DNA from 3 places in the Paenibacillus sp. FSL H8-0175 genome. Region 2 is predicted to be linked to each of the others. Evidence: riboswitches for the same ligand, from Rfam matches in the RefSeq annotation. Region 2 holds a riboswitch; each other region holds the start of a gene.
What was found. A riboswitch is a leader RNA that binds a small molecule or an ion and turns the genes downstream of it on or off. The one in region 2 is predicted to bind cyclic di-GMP.
Positions count from the first base shown of each region.

Region 1: it holds a riboswitch for cyclic di-GMP, as region 2 does, so the genes downstream of both, MHH46_RS03340 (transglutaminase family protein) here and MHH46_RS02550 (choice-of-anchor A family protein) in region 2, are expected to answer to the same signal.
Region 3: it holds a riboswitch for cyclic di-GMP, as region 2 does, so the genes downstream of both, MHH46_RS31045 (NPCBM/NEW2 domain-containing protein) here and MHH46_RS02550 (choice-of-anchor A family protein) in region 2, are expected to answer to the same signal.

Region 1 covers NZ_CP150299.1:755,955-760,280, forward strand. Annotated here, with positions in the region: gene MHH46_RS03325 (glycosyltransferase family 2 protein) at 1-918, shown strand, start outside; gene MHH46_RS03330 (GtrA family protein) at 905-1,312, shown strand; gene MHH46_RS03335 (class D sortase) at 1,415-2,080, shown strand; cyclic di-GMP riboswitch class I at 2,194-2,276, shown strand; cyclic di-GMP riboswitch class I at 2,351-2,431, shown strand; gene MHH46_RS03340 (transglutaminase family protein) at 2,445-3,254, shown strand; rRNA gene MHH46_RS03345 (16S ribosomal RNA) at 3,622-4,326, shown strand, end outside.
Region 2 covers NZ_CP150299.1:575,489-579,814, forward strand. Annotated here, with positions in the region: gene MHH46_RS02535 (DUF3221 domain-containing protein) at 143-487, opposite strand; gene MHH46_RS02540 (ASCH domain-containing protein) at 839-1,252, shown strand; gene MHH46_RS02545 (hypothetical protein) at 1,452-1,949, opposite strand; cyclic di-GMP riboswitch class I at 2,340-2,430, shown strand; gene MHH46_RS02550 (choice-of-anchor A family protein) at 2,539-4,326, shown strand, end outside.
Region 3 covers NZ_CP150299.1:7,000,002-7,004,327, reverse strand. Annotated here, with positions in the region: gene MHH46_RS31055 (EAL domain-containing protein) at 1-646, shown strand, start outside; gene MHH46_RS31050 (hypothetical protein) at 763-1,329, shown strand; cyclic di-GMP riboswitch class I at 1,487-1,573, shown strand; gene MHH46_RS31045 (NPCBM/NEW2 domain-containing protein) at 1,832-4,326, shown strand, end outside.

The DNA of each region.
Region 1 (4,326 bases), 180 kb from region 2:
TATGAACGTTTGAAAAAAGTAATGGACGAGTGCGGCGATACTTATGAGCTGGTCTTTGTCAATGACGGCAGTCGTGATCGTTCCGCCCAGATGATTCGGGAGATCTGTGAACGAGACGAGCATGTCAAGCTGATTGACTTCTCGCGTAATTTCGGACATCAGGTAGCGATTACAGCTGGCATGGACTATGCCGAAGGTCAAGCGGTTGTTGTTATTGACGCTGATCTTCAGGATCCTCCGGAGGTCATTCTGCAAATGATCGAGAAGTGGAAAGAGGGCTACGACGTTGTATATGCGAAACGTCTGAAGCGCCACGGAGAAACGATGTTCAAAAAGGTCACCGCGAAGCTTTTTTACCGCCTGCTCAGCAGTATGACAAGTGTAGATATTCCTACGGATACAGGCGATTTCCGTCTTATTGACCGTAAGGTATGTGATGTCCTGCGGGGACTTAAAGAAAAGAACCGCTATGTCAGAGGTTTGGTGAGCTGGGTTGGCTTCAAGCAGACTATGGTGGAATATGAACGGGAAGAACGTTTTGCCGGAGAAACCAAATATCCGCTGAAGAAAATGATTCGTTTTGCGTTAGATGGCATCACCTCTTTTTCACATAAGCCGCTTAAGATTGCTACGTATATTGGATTCTTTCTTTCATTTTCTAGCTTTCTCTATTTATTTTTCGTCTTGTTCCAAAGGATATTTTTCACCTCCTGGACGGTTCCGGGCTGGGCTTCCATTGTAGGTGTCAATCTGCTCTTTAACGGTATTGTTCTGATGCTGTTGGGTGTGATTGGGGAGTATATCGGACGGATTTATGACGAGTCTAAAGATAGACCGCTATATATTGTTAGTGAGACTAAAGGCTACCAGAACGAAGAACAACTGGACCGCCGGAAGGACCACAATGATGTCAGATAAGAACTTGCGCGCTGCATTCATACAGTTCCTCAAATTTAATGCCGTAGGTTTGCTCAATACGCTTATTGATTTTGTGATTTTCACATTGTTGAATTCACTAGGGATGGTATACGCATTGGCGCAGGTGATCTCCTATAGTGCAGGCACGGCGAATAGCTTTATTTTGAATAAAAAAGTTACCTTTCGTGATCGCAACCGGGGGAATAAAGAAGGCTTCGACCGCGTACAGCTGGTCAAGTTTATCGTGCTGAATCTGGTAGTGCTCGGAATATCACTGTTGTTAATGCATCTGTTGACAGACAAACTAGGTATTCAAGTCTTGATCTCCAAGGTGCTGGTTACCTTTATCACGGTGATCATCAATTTCTTTGGAAGTCGTAAATGGGTATTTTAAACATTAATTTCAGGCAGAAGGAGTTGCTATGCTTAAAGGCAAGTAGCTGTTTCTGCTTGATTTGTATATAACCATAGAAACAATATACGGAGGTGAATAACATTGCGTAAATTCTCCTATCTACTCATACTGGCTGGGATACTTATCATGTTATATCCGACAGCTAACGAGTGGTACAACGACAGGCAGCAGGAGAAGTTATTAGAAACGGCTGAACTAAGCACTGCCGATAGTACTCCCCAGCCAGATCTAAAGAGCAGGTATGCTGAAGTTACTCAGCTGTTAGCAGAGGAATCGGTTCTGGATGCCCAGGCACAGCCCCAACCCCAAGAGACAGAAAAGCCTGAACCGGAGATTGAAGTCGGTGGCAAAGTAATCGCACTAATTGAAATCGATAAGATTGATTTGAAGCTGCCTGTATTAGAAGGGGCTACAAAAGCTAATATGAAACATGCTGCAGCCCATATGAAAGAAACGGCACCCCTTGGAGAGATCGGGAATGCTGCAATCGCGGCGCATCGGGCTAGAACTACGGGGCGTTTGTTTAACAGATTGAATGAGGTTGTTGTGGGGGATGTTATCACGGTAAAGACTAGTGATCAGGTGTTTAACTATGAGGTATACGATATTTCTGTTGTAGATCCGAGTGATGTCTCCGTTCTTGACGGGAATGACAAGGATAAGATTCTTACTCTGATTACATGTGATCCGCTAGTGAATCCAACGCATCGGCTGATTGTTCATGCCAAATTAACAAAAGGAGAATAGTGAATGACAAGAAAACACAAATACCGGGAGATATTTATAAAATAATGGGTAATCTAGTAAATTAGGTCTTGTTCACAACTATAAATATGATAGTATTATACTATGAAAGCTAAACACGATAACGGCAAACCTTCCGAAAGGTAGGGACGCAAAGCTAAAGGGCCTTTTCCCGAAAGGATGGCAGCCAGCTACCGAATGAAGAGGCTTTTTTTGTTTGTTTCAAATGGATTCTATCAATTATATCTAGTAAAGCTAGAACAGATAGAGCTTATACGATAACGGCAAACCTATCGAAAGGTAGGGACGCAAAGCTAAAGGGCCTTCCCGAAAGGATGGCAGCCAGCTACCGAAAGGAGTTTTATCCGTGAAAAAGGTTTATTTTATGCTGGTGGCGTTGTTCGTCCTAATGACTTCAGTTCCGGTAAGTACAGCTCAAGCTGCAAGTGCAGATGCCAGCTGGTTGATTACATCCAAAGTGGCTCAAGGTGTTATTGGTATTAACTATGATATTCCGAAAGATAAAAGAATCAAACTCATGATCACCAAAGATAACAGCAGCTATACATATAACTTGTATGCTTCTGGACAAGCTGAGGACTTCCCTTTGCAACAAGGAAATGGGACGTATAAGGTTTCTGTTCTGGAGAACACAACCGGCAATAAATACAAAGCATTATATTCCGAAGTAGTAGACGTAACCATGAGTGACTCGAATTCCGTATATTTGGGCTCCGTACAGAATGTGAAATGGAGTTCTTCTGATAAAGCGATTGTCAAAGCTAAACAATTAGTACAAGGCAAAACAACAGACGAAGAGAAAGTTAAAGCGATCTATAACTATGTAGTTGCGAATGTACAATATGATTACTCTCTTGCTAATAGTGTAACTACTGATTATATTCCAAGCATCGATAAGACATTGACTACTAAAAAAGGGATTTGCTATGATTACGCTTCTCTTTTTGCCGCAATGCTGCGGAGTGTAGATGTTCCTGCTAAGTTGGTAATGGGGAATACAAGCTACGTTACGCAATATCATGCATGGAACGAAGTGTTGCTTAATGGGAAGTGGGTTACCATTGATACTACAGTGGATGCAGGACTTGCAAAGAGTGATAAGAAAACCGATTTAATTAAAGCCTCAAGCAAATATACTGCGGCAAAATACTATTAAGTTCGTCCCTAGAAACATAACTCTATTAAATAAACAACTGGCTTAATTATTAAGCCAGTTGTTTATTTTTATATTAGGGGTTGCTTTTCTATTAATAGTTGGGGTATTATAGGTAAGCGTTGTTAGACAGCGTACAGGCGATATAGACGAGGCTGATAAAAAGCTTCGAAAAATAAAGCTTGCATTTCTGAAAACAACATGATATATTATAAGAGTTGCTGCTGAGACATTAAACGGCGCCAACGAGAACTTGATCTTTGAAAACTGAACAACGAGTGAGTAGGAAATCACGCAAGTGAAATCCAAAATTAGAGAATTAATTTTCTCGTCAGATGTTTCAAAATGAGCATATCGCTCTTTTCAATACTAATTGGAGAGTTTGATCCTGGCTCAGGACGAACGCTGGCGGCGTGCCTAATACATGCAAGTCGAGCGGAGTTATTTTGAAAGCTTGCTTTCAAAATAACTTAGCGGCGGACGGGTGAGTAACACGTAGGCAACCTGCCCTTCAGACTGGGATAACTACCGGAAACGGTAGCTAATACCGGATAATTTCTTTTTTCTCCTGAGAGAAGAATGAAAGACGGAGCAATCTGTCACTGAGGGATGGGCCTGCGGCGCATTAGCTAGTTGGTGGGGTAACGGCCCACCAAGGCGACGATGCGTAGCCGACCTGAGAGGGTGAACGGCCACACTGGGACTGAGACACGGCCCAGACTCCTACGGGAGGCAGCAGTAGGGAATCTTCCGCAATGGGCGAAAGCCTGACGGAGCAACGCCGCGTGAGTGATGAAGGTTTTCGGATCGTAAAGCTCTGTTGCCAGGGAAGAACGTCCGGTAGAGTAACTGCTACCGGAGTGACGGTACCTGAGAAGAAAGCCCCGGCTAACTACGTGCCAGCAGCCGCGGTAATACGTAGGGGGCAAGCGTTGTCCGGAATTATTGGGCGTAAAGCGCGCGCAGGCGGCTATTTAAGTCTGGTGTTTAAACCTTGGGCTCAACCTGAGGTCGCACTGGAAACTGGGTGGCTTGAGTACAGAAGAGGAAAGTGGAATTCCACGTGTAGCGGTGA
Region 2 (4,326 bases):
TGCTTCAGGAATTCCCGTAACAGAGATGTTGAGAGTATATAATGTTCCATATTATATACTCTGATTTCTCCTTAAATCTACACAAAGAAGCGCCGTCCCTTTGGAGACGCCGCTTCTTTATAGTAGATTCTATTCTTTTTGCTCAATTCTTGATTTTGGTGATCTTTTTGGCGGTAACTTGTGCAGGGAATGAATCATCACTTACTTCAAAAAACACTTTAATCTCATCGCCTTTTTTATATTTAGAAGGTGCAACTTTATTTACCCAAATGGCTTGAGAGTACTCATTAGATTCGAGAATTTCCTTGTATTCCTTGTTCAAGTCTTCTTCTTTTAATTCAGAAATTACTAAAATTCTTTTATTTTCTACATCTATTGTGTGTACAATTCCTTTCAAAACTTCATTATTCTTACTACAGGCGGTGACGAATAATAAAAAAACAAAAATAAGAGTCCATTTAATAGTAGTACGTGGTTTTTGAATCATGGACCTTCCCCTCCAGTGGTTACGACATTAGTTTAAAATCGGTTGCACAGGCATAGCATTTAGTACATTACCAATATAAGAATAAACAGCAGCCTTTCCATTATGACGACCTTTATTGATTCTGGGGAGTTACAGGTGAATGCCTGTAGTATTGATATTTTCATAAGAACTTTTGTTTGTATATAATAAAAATAAATGTTCTTATTTTAGAGGCGATCAATGATGGAAATGAGTATCGACCAAACGGTTGGGATTATTTATCAGGTCAAGGTGAGCAAGATTACACAACGCGAGATCGAGATCCGTGGCATCCGTGACAAACGTCCAACATAAACAAAGGGGATAAATATCATGCGGTGTATAACAATACGGCAGCCTTGGGCGACCTTAATTGCTCTTGGTGAAAAAGAGTTTGAAACTCGTTCATGGAGAACAGCCTACCGCGGCGAGTTAGGCATCCATGCCGGAATGAGGATTGACAAAAAGATTTGTGAACAGGAACCGTACAAATCAGTATTGGCGAAACATGGCTATACAGCGAATAATTTGCCGACAGGAGCTATTATTGCTACAGGTCAGCTCGCGGGATGTTATGTGGTTACTCCAGAGGTGGATTTAAGGGAATGGATCAATGGGAACGAATATGATTTTGGCGACTATAGTGAAGGACGGTTTGCCTGGAAGCTTGAAGGGGTTCATCCATTAAGCCATCCAATTCCAGCTAAAGGTCGGCTAAGCTTGTGGGAGCACTCTAATCACTTCTGAACGGCGAACAATATTTTTAATGTAATTTTTATGTGCCTATCAGCTATTTTTCAGGTTCGAGGTATATATTAGAGACACCAAACACCCCCCAGTGTTTTGTGGTATATCTCTCTCAGGTCTTGCCAACTCCCATGGTAAGGCCTATTTTTTTGTTCACTAATTGATCGGGGGGAGAGAGCGCAGCGGCTTCTATACAGCTTTACTTAATCTGGTACTGTTCTTCGTAACTCTTAAAAGATGAAATATCCAGCCCTAGGTATCTGCGCATATGGATGGCAGCTTGAGCCGCAACAATGTCATTCAACAGCAGCATTCGTTCATGATAGCCACGACATATATACTTGGCTTCAATTCCAGTATTAAGTCTGTTTTGCTCATACACCTTGATTCCCCGTCTTCTCATTTCTGCACGAACATCCCTTAGATCTGTTGTAGCTACTGCAGCAGCTGTTCCAAGCACCTCCAGATAAGGGGCGGGTGTTCGTAAGTGTGTAGATAAAATGGCGGAGTCCCGTTCGAAAGCTGATAAAATCATCGGAAGCAATAAATAAGATTTCACCAGCATGTTGTCCCTGCTTTCTGCTCTATGCATGAATCTCATCACCTCTAATAGGAACGTATATTCGTATTCTACCCCGATATTCCAAAAATAATCAATGGTATTTCTAAACAGCTTATCCAATGTGATTAAATTCACAACTTAATAACGAAGAATAAATTATATTAAAAATTGTAATAATAAAAATTAATGTATCGAACGCAAATAAAGGAGAATTATGATGGAAAAAGAGGGCAGCCTCCAGCGTGGATTGTTTTTTGGTTTAATTTTGAGTGTTCCCTTATGGATATCCATATTGGGCTATATACAGTTACTTTAAAATTTAATGAAAAACCTTATGCGAAGCGCCTTTAGGCGCTTTTTTTGTGTGGTACTAATGCGGGGAATTATCGAAAGGAATTGATTGACAATTGTGGGTGTCGGGAGCTAAACTGTTATTAATTCAAAAGTATTAAAAGTCATAGACTGTTATTGGATAGAATGCTTCAGCTACCAGTTCTGGACTTGCAGTGTAATACATATATATAGTCATGATAATAGCAAACCGTCTGAAAGGGCGGGACGCAAAGTCCAGGAGTCTAAAGTGTCTTAAAGGCACAATGACCGTCCGACTGCCATGAGAAGGGAATTTCACTTCTTTTTGGCGGTCTTTTTTGTTGTTAGGTCCTTTAGAGTTTCTGGTAATTATTCTGATTAATATAAATCATAGTTTTAGGAGGTGTGCCATTTGAAAAGAAGAATAAAACCGTTACTCTCGCTTGTATTAGCTGGGATTTTGACGGTAGGTAGTGGGCTTTCCTCATTGGGAGCTGGAGTTGCTGGAGCTAGTAGTTCTTCTACATTGGGAATTGCAGCGGTCTACAACGTGTTTATTCTAGGGGATATAACGACAGTTTCGGATACGGAAGGAAGGTTTGCTGCTGGAGGTAACGTTAACTTAACCAACTATAGTGTTGGAGATAGGTTGACCGCAGCAGAGGTTTCCCTGACTGACACACTTGTTGTTGGAGGGAATCTTACTTTCAACGGAGGTACTGTTTATGGGAATATCGTGTACGGGGGAGATTTTTCAGGGAATGTAACGCTCCTCAAGGGTGGTACAAAAAGACAGGGGAGTACGATTGACTTTTCAGCCGTAGGTCAGTCTTTGAAGGACAAATCAGCAGAACTTGCAGCATTGCCGGCGAATGGAACAACAGTGTACCAATATGGCAGCCTTACCCTGACAGGTACAGATCCTGCGGTCAATGTTTTTAATGTTTCAGGAGATAACGTCTCTAATACCTACGGAATTACAATAAATGTTCCTTCAGGATCTACTGCAATTATTAATATTGATGGTTCTAACGTAAAAATGAAAAACTTCGGATTTCTACCTAATAACGTGTTGAACAGCAAGAAAATTTTGCTTAACTTTAGCCAAGCTGCGTATCTTGATATGGCAGGCATAGGTGTAATGGGAAGCATACTTGCCCCCTATGCTCATGTTGATTTTATTAATGGTCAGATTAACGGTACTTTAGTGGCGGCTTCACTCAAAGGTACTGGTGGTGGTGAATTTCACCACTATCCATACGATGGTGATGAACCTGGACCAACGCCGACACCAACGCCGACAGTGACGCCGACACCAACAGTGACACCAACGCCAACGCCGACAGTGACGCTGACACCAACAGTGACACCAACGCCAACGCCAACGCCGATAGTGACACCGACACCGACACCAACACCAACGCCAACGCCGACACCGACACCGACGCCAACGCCTACAGTGACACCAACGCCGACGCCGACAGTGACACCAACGCCGACACCGACGCCAACACCATGTCCGACGCCGACAGTGACACCAACGCCGACGCCGACACCAACGCCGACAGTGACGCCAACGCCGACAGTGACACCGACGCCAACGCCAACAGTGACACCAACGCCGACAGTGACGCCAACACCGACACCAACGCCGACAGTGACGCCAACACCAACACCAACACCAACACCAACACCAACACCAACACCAACACCAACACCAACACCAACACCAACGCCAACGCCGACAGTGACACCAACGCCGACGCCGACACCAACGCCGACAGTGACGCCAACGCCGACAGTGACGCCGACACCAACAGTGACACCAACACCAACGCCGACAGTGACACCGACGCCAACGCCGACGCCAACGCCAACAGTGACACCAACGCCGACAGTGACGCCAACACCGACACCAACGCCGACAGTGACACCAACGCCGACAGTGACGCCAACGCCGACGCCGACAGTGACACCAACGCCGACGCCGACAGTGACACCAACGCCGACGCCGACAGTGACACCAACGCCGACGCCGACAGTGACACCAACGCCGACAGTGACACCAACACCGACACCAACGCCGACAGTGACGCCAACACCGACACCAACGCCGACAGTGACACCGACGCCAACGCCGACAGTGACACCAACACCGACGCCAACGCCGACGCCAACGCCGACAGTGACACCGACGCCA
Region 3 (4,326 bases), 730 kb from region 2:
AAGGGAAGAGATTTTTGCATACGAGCTCCTATCCAGATTTAAAAAAGAAGACGGATCTCTTATCTATCCTAATGAGATTTTTGCGGCGGCACGGAATCGTGGGCGTTTATATGCTTTAGACCGGTTATGTAGAATGACGGCTGTAAAATATGCTGCACCCTTAAATAAAAAAACGTTTATTAATTTTATCCCAACGTCGATCTACGCTCCAGAGTTCTGCTTAAGATCAACCGTTGAACTGGCCAATCAATTAGGCGTCGATCCTTCTCTTTTTGTCTTTGAAGTTGTTGAGACGGAGAAAGTGGATGATCTCGCTCATTTGAAAGCTATTTTGACATATTACAAGGATCGGGGATTTGAATACGCTTTAGATGATGTTGGTGAGGGCTTCAGCACGATCGAGATGTTATTGGAGCTTAAACCCCATTACATGAAGCTGGATATGAAATATGTTCAGGGTGTGTCCAGCGATCTGAACAAACAGAAAATAGCAAAGCAATTTTTAGAAAAAGCTTTAGAAATCCAATCCGTTCCTTTAGCAGAAGGTGTGGAGTTTAGAGAGGACTTTGAATGGCTTAAGCAGAGTGGTTATCAGTTGTTTCAGGGCTATTTATTTGGAAAGCCTGATCCTATTCCCAAACAGTAATCCTAATGAGTATATATCCGTCCAGAGGATGAGATGAATTTCAGGTCAGAGTCTGAGTACAGCCAACCCCCGGGGTTGTATAATTTAGGTAATTTGAAAAGGGGGACGGGATAGATATGAAATGGCATCAATTTGTAACGCGCTGGGCGGATTCTAGGGGCTTTGATGGACGAGAGATTGATTATCAATGGCCTTCTCCCTCATTTCCGGTCATCAGTATTCGCAGTAATCTAGGGCGATACTCAGGTCAAGCGTATGGCCGTGGAGGTAAACCCCGTGTGAAGACAGCCGTTGGATTAATCGCTATTGGAGATGTAGCTGTTGGCTTGATTTCCATAGGTGCGATAAGCGTGGGCGTATTATCCTTAGGAGCAATATCACTGGGAATGTGGTTAGCGATCGGAGCAATAGCACTTAGCTGGCTTGGCTTCGCAGTGGGAGCGATTGCGATTGCAGGCGTGGCTGTAGGAGCGATCGCAATCGCGGAAAAAGCGTTGGGGGCCATCGCCATAGGGGATACGGCGTTTGGTGCGATAGCGATAGGCAGGATCGCTGGGGGTGCCATAGCTATCGGACAATGGGCATATGGTGTAATCGTAGTTGGCGAACATGGTTTCGGATTAATTCCCGTCACGGGCGATGTGTGGAATTGGTTCCGGGGTTTGTTTGGATCGGAGAGTTAAGTAGACCTACAGTCCTAAAGGATGTCCTTCTCTTCCGGGATAGTCGATAAATAATATCTATCACATAAGAAAAACTAATTGCAATTACCTATACTCATTTCATACCAATTAATCATGCGATCAGATCTAGGCTTATGTTACTCTTTGAATGTATTCGAAACTTCATAGGCAAACCTATGGAAATGTAGGGACGCAAAGCTATAGGGACTAAGGTTATCATAACTATTGTCAGCCAGCTGCCAAAGAGTGCGTAACGCTTTTTGTTAAAATATAAGAAAGTATAAGTTATAAAACTATACTTAATATCTTATATTTCTCGCTTAAACGCTTACCGTCCTTATAAGGACGCCGAAGGCGTTTATGCTTGTTAAGGTTTAATAAAAATTAAGTCTTAATTTTTAGGCGACTTTATACGCAATCAAGCTACTCTTTTGGGGTAGTTTTTTTTGTGCCCATTTTTGGGCACTGGAGAGATTCATATGACATCTGGGGGTAAGAAGAGATGAAGAAAATGATTGCGATCGCTACATCGGCGGCCATGTTGGCCAGTTTTTCGAGTGAGGCAGGTTATGCTTTAGCAAGTGAGGCAAGCAAGGTAAATGTAACAAAAACAGTGGCGCAAAGTAAGGTTAACTTATTAAGCAACGCCTCGGTTATTCCGTTTGAGCTGTACGGCAAGGATGCTCTAAATGCCTATAATGAGGTTTTTAGAATGAATCCAGCAAATATTAAATCCATCACAAATAACGGTGGCAACTACTCAGGCTCGCCTATAGCTAAGGCTATGGATGGGGATATGAGCACGCATTGGGAGACTGGCAAACCGAATAGTTCAACGTTTACGAATGAGGTTGTGTTTGTTTTCAATGAGTCCACTGAATTAAATAGAATGGTATACGCGGCTAGGCAATCCGGTGCGAAAGGTAAAGGTTTTGCTCAAGAATTTGATATCTACGGCTCCACTACCGATGCGGGTGATTTTACGCTCGTGTCTTCTGGAGAATATACAGGCTCAACCGGTGATGTAGTGGAGATTCAGTTCGCACCTACGGCTTTTAAGAGACTTAAATTTGTCTTCAAAAAAGCGAACCAAGATTGGGCGAGTGCGGCTGAGTTTTCTTTTTATAAAGAGGATAGTGTCTCTGCTAAAATGAAAAAATTATTTACAGATGATACCTTGAGCCAAGTTAGTGCTGCCTTTAATACGACAGAGAAATTAACAGCTTTAGAGAATGAAGTGCAGGCACATCCACTGTATGCGCAGTTTAAAGAAGAGATAGAGAATGCAAAGATCCTTTTGAAGAACCATCAGGTAGAGGCAACGGCAGCCAAGGTTTCGAAGCTAAAAGGGTATGGAACAGCCTATGAAAATGCCTATAGCCAAGCTTATAGAATGCCGAATGCAAACGTATCAAAAGTAACGGTGAACGGTGGAAGCTACCCAGGTACGAAGCCTGAATATATGCTGGATGACCAGCCCACTACGCATTGGGAAACGAACAAAAACAATGATGCAAGCTTCACGAATGAAGTCGTGTTTGAACTAGCGCAAGCGGAAGTGCTGGACAGAGTGGCTTTTTTGGCTAGAGATAACCGCAAAGGATTCCCAGAGGCTTTTGAAATCTATGCATCAGAGACGAGTAAAGGAGAGACCTTCCAACTTGTATCTAGCGGAACCGCGATTAGTACCAATGACTTTCTGGAATTTAAATTCGAACCGACGAAGTTTAAAAGATTAAAATTTAAGTTCACAAAAGCTAATATCAACAGACCTTTTGCGGCTGAATTTAGATTTTATACAGAAGATAAAGTAAGCGAAGCTGTAAATGGTATTTTCACAGATGGAACGATGAGTGCGGTTGTGCCTGCTTATAATAGCGTCGAAGCAATCAACGAATTAGAAGAAGCGGCAAAAGTACATCCGCTCTATCCAATCCTGAAAGATTCTTTGGATTTAGCTAAGAGGCTAGTGAATGGTGAAGTTCAAACCGAAGGCACCATCATTGAGGCGGAACAACGTGGAGATATGAAAAAGCATGCGCAGGAAAACCTGAGAATTGGTTTTGGTACGAACAACCAGCCTACAGGTCTCGTTGCAATGCCTGGAGATACGATCAACGTTTATGTGGATGCAGCTTCTAACGATAAGCTACCTTCTTTAGTCTTTTCTCAACAAGAGGCCGCTTGGAATGTTTGGGCTAGAGGTGTGCAATTGCGTCCAGGTAAGAACATTATAACCGTTCCTGAATTTGCTATGAATAGTTATTATGCACATGAAGTGACTAAGGGCGGCACCGTTTATATCGTAAATCCCTATACAGCAGAGGAACAAGGGAAAGCGCCATTGATCCGCTTCGAAGGTTTAGAAAAGATTCCTTTTATGACCAAGACCACGGATCCAGAACAATTCAAAACCTTCTTAATCACATACAAACAAAGACTGGACGAAGATAAAGCGGCTCATCCAAATGTTCAAGATCGTAAACTCATAGATGTGGTAGAACTGGCCAGCGATCATGTTATTTTCACAGGAACGGCGACGGAGGCGTACAACAAATATATTACGCAAGGAAATAACCCGCTGGACACCGTAACTGGGTATGACACCTGGATGAAGAGTATTTTTGCCTTCTATGGCCTGGATGGCAGTAGCGAGATTCATGATGCCAAGCTAATTCGTGAGAATATTCGCTTGATGCAGCCTTATGGTGCGATGTATGCAGCGGGAGATCATACAGGGATCCAACTTGGAACAGTAGGAACCATGTTAGGTGATTTTAACAAAGCTTATCCGGGCTGGGGACTGAATCACGAAATCGGGCATCGCTTGGCTATGGGTGAACGGGAATATGGCGAAGTAACTAATAATATGGTGTCTATGTTTATGTCTGTCGCGGCGAATTCGATAGATAATCGTATACCGTATGAATCAGATATCTATAAATATGTCCTCGAAGAAAACAAAGTGGTTATGAATCAGCAGGGCTTATTTGCACA